DNA from 3 places in the Enterobacter sp. B79-1 genome. Region 2 is predicted to be linked to each of the others. Evidence: predicted binding sites of a transcription regulator. Region 2 holds the regulator's gene; each other region holds the start of a gene.
The links. The regulator sigma-54, encoded in region 2, starts transcription at its own class of promoters, with help from an activator protein. The targets are predictions, from matches to a motif close to GTTGGCACANNTTTCGCTNT.

Region 1: the regulator sigma-54 is predicted to act here: its motif matches at 1,385-1,404, upstream of hypA (hydrogenase maturation nickel metallochaperone HypA).
Region 3: the regulator sigma-54 is predicted to act here: its motif matches at 1,353-1,372, upstream of AC2T6E_RS07015 (amino acid ABC transporter substrate-binding protein).

What each region holds. Positions count from the first base shown of each region.
Region 1 covers NZ_JBYAZJ010000005.1:135,607-137,874, forward strand. The annotation lists gene hycC (formate hydrogenlyase subunit 3) at 1-79, opposite strand, end outside; gene AC2T6E_RS15435 (4Fe-4S dicluster domain-containing protein) at 76-684, opposite strand; gene hycA (formate hydrogenlyase regulator HycA) at 757-1,221, opposite strand; gene hypA (hydrogenase maturation nickel metallochaperone HypA) at 1,433-1,783, shown strand; gene hypB (hydrogenase nickel incorporation protein HypB) at 1,787-2,268, shown strand, end outside.
Region 2 covers NZ_JBYAZJ010000004.1:307,734-310,001, reverse strand. The annotation lists gene ptsN (PTS IIA-like nitrogen regulatory protein PtsN) at 1-257, opposite strand, end outside; gene hpf (ribosome hibernation promoting factor) at 340-627, opposite strand; gene rpoN (RNA polymerase factor sigma-54) at 650-2,083, opposite strand; gene lptB (LPS export ABC transporter ATP-binding protein) at 2,131-2,268, opposite strand, start outside.
Region 3 covers NZ_JBYAZJ010000001.1:1,447,141-1,449,408, reverse strand. The annotation lists gene gltJ (glutamate/aspartate ABC transporter permease GltJ) at 1-20, opposite strand, end outside; gene AC2T6E_RS07015 (amino acid ABC transporter substrate-binding protein) at 175-1,080, opposite strand; gene lnt (apolipoprotein N-acyltransferase) at 1,482-2,268, opposite strand, start outside.

The DNA.
Region 1 (2,268 bases), on a different contig from region 2:
GGAAAGAGAACACCAGCGCCAGCACGGCGGCGGCAGTGAAGCACGCCACGGCGCTGTTAATCATGAATATCGCGTTCATTTCGCCCCCTCGTTAAGCGCCTGCAAAAGCGAAAGATCGCCAAAATCGCTGTTGATGGTCAGCTCGCGCTTGCGCTTGCTGGTGCGGGTGATGTCGCGAATGTTGACCAGAATCAGCGCCCTGGTCGGGCAGGTGCGCACGCAGGCCGGGCCCTGTTCGTCAAAGCTGCACAGATCGCATTTCACCGCGACGGCGCGGATGCCGGGCACCCAGTCCAATAGCGTGCTCACCTTCGCCGGTGCGGGCGGCGCGGGCGGGGCTTTCGGGGTATTTGCGTTCGCCGGAATATGCAGCGGGCGGCTGCCGGAAAATTCAATCGCACCGAACGGGCAGGCAATGCCGCACAGCTTGCAGCTGACGCACAGGCTTTCGTTGAGCTGGACAGCGCCATCAACGCGGGTGATGGCATTCACAGGGCAGACACCCGCGCAGGGGGCATCTTCACAGTGGTGGCAGAGCTGCGGAGCAGACTCTTTTTCATTACGCATGACGCGCAGACGCGGCATGGACTGCAGCCCGTGCAGGCGGTGGGTTTCCGAACACGCCGCCTCACAGGTTCGACAGCCAATACAGACCGTCGAGTCAGCAATTACAAAACGGTTCACCGGGCAATCCTCAGGTGATGGTCATTTTTGACGAAGAAAAACTGTCTTATCGACACTTTCGACACTTGGTTATCAGGCAACGTTTGCGGAGGCATTTCCCGCCGTCAGCTGTTTCAGATCGACCGGCAGGTCGTGCTCAACCGCGGTATAAAGCCCGTTATAGACCGGCGCGATTTTCTCCAGATAGTGCTCGAGCACCTGCTGGCGATCGCGGTTGCTGACGTAGCCATCGACCATGCCGTCAGCCATCAACTGCGCTTGCGCAATACAGTGTTTTTCACCCTCTTTGTTCTCAACAAAGTACTCAATGGTGTGGCTGTTAAAGCTGTCCGCCAGGGTGACAAAGACCGTGAAGTGGCCAAAAAGGACAAAGCGCATATCGCCCTGCGCCGCGCAGCTCATCGCATGATGCAGACGAGCCTTTGACAGGGTGATCCCCTGAACCAGAGAGTTGCAGTAGAGGTGCCACTGATCCTGGAGCTGCTGATGACGCTGCGCGATGTAATCCGCTTTTTCGCTGATTTCCCAAATAGTCATAAAAGGTATCCGGTTAATGGAGATAGCGGCTGTTAAGCAGATTCCATGCCAATTTTTAACATTATGATTTATATAGATTTTAACTCTTATTGCACTGTCAACCGCGCGGTGTCGACGTGTCATTTCGACAGTGTTGACACCGTCACGCCCTAACAAAAATCAAGCTGGCACCGTTATTGCATTCAATGGCGCAATTCATTGAGGAGGCGTCATGCACGAAATCACCCTCTGCCAGCGGGCTCTGGAGCTTATCGAACAGCAGGCAGTGCAAAACCACGCGAAGCGCGTCACCGGCGTCTGGCTGAAGATCGGGGCGTTTTCCTGCGTCGAGACCAGCGCCCTGACCTTCTGTTTTGAACTGGTGTGTCGCGGCACGCTGGCAGAAGGCTGCGAGCTCCATATTGAAGAGCAGCAGGCGGAGTGCTGGTGTGAGCAGTGTCAGCAGTACGTGACCCTGCTGTCATCAAAGGTTCAGCGCTGCCCGCAGTGCCAGAATACCGGGCTGCGGATCGTGGCGGATGACGGTATGCAGATCCAACGCCTCGAAATTGAGAAGGAGTAATGTATGTGTAGCACCTGCGGTTGCGCCGAAGGCAACCTGTATATCGAAGGGGATGAACATCGTCCTCATTCCGCGTTTCGCTCCGCGCCCTTTTCACCGGCCCCGCGTCCTGCGGCGACGCTGACGGGTATCACCTTTACGCCGCAGCAATCCTCTGCGGGCGATCTGCACTACGGCCACGGCGAAGCGGGTACCCACGCGCCGGGCATCAGCCAGCGCCAGATGCTGGAGGTGGAAATCAACGTGCTGGACAAAAATAACCAGATTGCCGCCCGCAACCGCGCCCGCTTTGCCGCCCGTCAACAGCTGGTGCTGAACCTGGTCTCCAGCCCCGGCTCCGGCAAAACCACGCTGCTGACCGCAACCCTCAAACGCCTGAACGAACGCGTTTCCTGCGCCGTCATTGAAGGCGACCAGCAAACCGTTAACGACGCGGCGCGCATTCGCGAAACCGGCACGCCGGCGATTCAGGTCAACACCGGCAA
Region 2 (2,268 bases):
ACGCCGACGGCACGCAAGGTGTCTTCTTCGAGTTTGCCATGCGGGATCGCGATGCCGTTGCCGATGCCGGTACTGCCCATTTTTTCACGGGTCAGGATAGCTTCGAACACCACCTGTGGCGGCAGGCCCAGCTGTTTTGCGGCCAGTTCACTGATGATCTCCAGCGCACGTTTTTTGCTCTGGCAGTGAACACCACTGCGGGTACATTCCTGGTTAAGGACATTGCTCAGTTGAAGAGCCGAATCGTTGTTCATCATAATTTCACCTAAGCGCTAACTGTACAAATGGCCTGTTGTGTCGCACAACAGGCCGTCCTGCACCCGTTAACTGCCCGGACAATTAGTGTTGTTTCAGTTTATCTTTATGTTTATTGAGCTGTCGCGCAAGCTTATCAATCAAGCCGTCGATAGCCGCGTACATGTCTTGCCCTTCCGCACTGGCATGGAGTTCACCCCCGTTAACGTGTAGGGTTGCATCCGAGATATGAGTCACTTTCTCCACTTTCAACACAATATAGACCTGATTGATCCTTTCGAAATACTGTTCGAGCTTCGCGAACTTCGTGTTCAGAAACTCGCGTAAAGCCTCAGTAATCTCGACGTTGTGTCCTGTGATGTTGAGCTGCATAGTGTCTTCCTTATCGGTTGTGTCAAACCAGTTGTTTACGCTGGTTGGACGGCGGAATGGATAAAGACTCTCGATACTTCGCAACAGTACGACGTGCCACCATAATACCCTGGTCGGACAGCATGGTGGTTAACTTACTGTCACTCAGTGGCTTCGCGGGGTTCTCCGCGGCGATCAACTTCTTCACCAGTGCGCGAATGGCCGTTGACGAGGCTTCGCCGCCGCCTTCGGTATTCACATGGCTGGAGAAGAAATACTTAAGCTCAAAAATACCGCGTGGACTGTGCAGATACTTCTGCGTGGTCACGCGAGAAATGGTTGATTCATGCATCTCGACGGCCTGGGCGATGTCCGCCAGTACCATCGGTTTCATAAACTCTTCGCCCTGCTCAAAAAAAGCCTGCTGTTGTTCAACAATACAGCGGCTCACGCGCAGCAGCGTGTCATTTCGACTCTCCAGACTTTTAATCAGCCAGCGTGCTTCCTGCAAATTGCTACGAATATATTGATTATCGGAGTCATTGCGCGCGCTGGTGCACATGGAGGCATACTGCTGGTTGATTTGCAGGCGAGGAATGCTGTCTGAGTTCAGCTCGACCACCCAGCGACCGTTGTGTTTTCTGACTAACACATCCGGAATGACATATTCCGGTTCGCTGGTCTGGATCGACTGGCCGGGACGCGGATCGAGAGACTGGATCAGATTCACCGCCTCTTTCAGCACCTCTTCCTTCAGGCGCGTGACGCGCATCAGGGAGCGGAAATCGTGGTTAGCCAACAGATCCAGATGATCGCTGATGATTAAGCGGGCTTCTTCAATCCACGGCGTCTCTTTGGCGAACTGCGACAGTTGGATCAGCAGGCAATCGCGGAGATCTTTCGCGGCCACACCGACCGGGTCGAAACGCTGAATGCGCTTCAGAACCGCTTCGATCTCTTCGAGTTCGATCTCGTCGTCGCCGATACTTTCCAGGATATCGTCCAGGGTTACGGTTAAATAACCCGTATCGTCAACGGCATCGACAATCGAGGTCGCAATGGCGCGGTCGGTATCAGAGAAGGGGGTCAACTCCACTTGCCACATCAGGTAATCCTGTAGTGACTGGGTGGTTTCACCCTGATAAACCGGTAGCTCGTCGTCCTGGTAGTCTGCACGCGTGCCGGAAGGTGTTCCGGCGGTGTAGATTTCATCCCAGCTGGCGTCCAGCGGCAGCTCGTCCGGCATCTCTTTTTGTTCGAGCGCATCAGCGGTGTCGAGCGTTTCAGTGTCCTGCGTTTGCTGGGTTTCTACCTCGTCATGAAGATCGGTTTGCTCCAGCAACGGATTACTGTCCAGCGCCTGCTGGAGCTCCTGCTGGAGTTCTAACGTGGACAGCTGCAACAGACGAATCGCCTGCTGTAGCTGCGGCGTCATCGCCAGTTGTTGGCTGAGCCTTAATTGCAAACCTTGCTTCATGTTCAGAGCATTTTTCTCCGGTTCGGCGTTACGTTACCTCTACCCTATCAGAGTCTGAAGTCTTCCCCAAGGTACACGCGCTTAACATGCTCATCTTCGAGGATTTGCTGCGGTGTACCGTGGGCAATCAGATGGCCCTGGCTCACTATGTAGGCGCGTTCACAGACGGCCAGCGTTTCACGGAC
Region 3 (2,268 bases), on a different contig from region 2:
CAGTTCCAGTCAATTGACATAATAAACTCCAGAAAAAAAAGGGTAGCAGCGCTACCCTCGAAGATTGGTGAGAAGCTCATTTTCGCGCTGAGTGGGGAACGACCACTCAACGTATAGTCTGTCCATGCTTCCCGACAATCGAGAGGGCAGGAGATCCCGCCCCTGTCGTTCTAATTAGTTAAGCGCTTTATCGTTTGGTGATTTGAACAGTGCTTTCATGTCGTCAGACAGTTCAAAGTTCATGTTGAGGTTCTTTGGTGGAATCGGGTTCTTGAACCATTTGTCGAACCATTTTTCCGCGTCGCCGGATGTCTGTGCCTGCGCGATGGTGTCATCAATCAGCTTTTTGAAGTCAGCATCGTCTTTACGCAGCATACAACCGTAGGCTTCTTTCGACTGCGCGGTGCCCACGATTTCCCAGTTGTCTGGTTTCTTCGCTTTCGCACGTTCGCCCGCCAGCAGGGCGTCATCCATCATAAACGCGACGGCACGACCGCTTTCCAGGGTACGGAAGGAGTCGCCATGGTCTTTCGCGCTGATGATGCGCATATCCATTTTCTTCTCGTCGTTCAGCTTGTGCAGCAGCACTTCGGAAGTCGTACCGGAGGTCACAACGACCGCTTTGCCTTTCAGGTCAGCAAAATCTTTGATTGCGCCGCCTTTCTTGGTCAGCAGACGGGTGCCCACGACAAAGATGGTGTCGGAGAAGGCGGCCTGTTTCTGACGCTCAAGGTTGTTGGTGGTGGAACCACACTCGAAATCAAAGGTGCCGTTTTGCAGCAGTGGAATACGGTTTTGTGAAGTGATTGGGATCAGCTTCACCTGCAGGTCAGGTTTGTTCAGCTTTTTCTTCACAGCTTCAACGATGGCGTTGGAGTAATCCTGTGAATAGCCTACGACTTTTTGCGTGTTGTCGTAGTAAGAGAACGGGACAGAAGATTCACGGTGGCCGACCACGATGACGCCGTTTTTGGCAATCTTGTCGAGAGTGCTGCCTGCTGCCGGAGCATCTTCAGCGTGAACGACGCCAGCAGACATTCCCATAACCAGCATTGCTGTGGCCAGTTTACGTAATTGCATACCCAACTCCTTTCTTATCAGCGCCAGTGACGCATTGATACCCATTGTGATGTTGTTATATCTCGCGCTATGCGAGTGCAGTGTTATGCAAGCTTGTTAACATTTAGTCTGGCTTAATGTAAAGATTTTGCTGCGTTATTGTTTATTTTTGCGAAGCGCGCCGCACCATTCAGAGGCAATAATCTTTCGTTGCACCGTTTCGGTGCTGCCGATGATCTACGCTGGTGCGACAAGGTTGCACGTTAAGCCAAACTGCGTTTGCGCGAATAAACAAAGCAATAGGCGTGCCAGAATGGGAGTTTGGAGGGGATTGTCGGGTGGCGGCTACGCCTTACCCGACCTACGGGAGCAAAAATGTAGGCCTGGTAAGCGTCAGCGCCACCCGGCAACAGAAGGTAAAATTATTTACGACGCTGACGCAGACTCATCAGCACCACGGCAAAGCCGAACAGCGTGGTCAAAATCCACAGCGGCCAGTTGCCGGTACGCGCGTACGGCGTCAGCCCCGTGGTAGGCGTGACTGTAGTGGTCAGCACCTCGCGGGTGAACTGCGGGATCATCGCCTGAATGTCACCCTGCGGACCAATCACAGCGGTGATGCCGTTGTTGGTGCTGCGCAGCAGCGGACGCGCCAGTTCCAGGGAGCGCATGCGCGCCATCTGGAAGTGCTGCCACGGGCCGATTGACTTACCAAACCATGCATCGTTGGAGATGGTCAGCAGATAGTCAGTATCCGGGCGGAAGTTATCGCGCACCTGTTCCCCGAGAATGATTTCGTAGCAGATGGCCGCCGTCAGGGCGAGACCGTGCGCGTGCAGCTGAGGCTGAACGTACGGACCGCGGCTGAAAGAGGACATCGGCAGGTCAAAGAACGGGGCCAGCGGGCGCAGAATCGACTCCAGCGGGACAAATTCACCAAACGGTACCAGGTGATTCTTATTGTACCGGTCGGTGGAGTTGTAGCTGTATTCGCTGTCTTTGCCGAGCGTAATGATGGTGTTGTAGGTGTCGTAGCGGTTTTGCTGATTCAGGCGTGCATCAACGATGCCGGTAATCAGCGTGCTGCCGCGCGCCACCAGCAGATTGTTCATCATGTTGAGGAACGGCTGCTGGTTAATTTCCAGATCGGGAATGGCGGACTCCGGCCAGATAATCAGCTGCGATTTACCCATCACCTCTTCGGTGGCG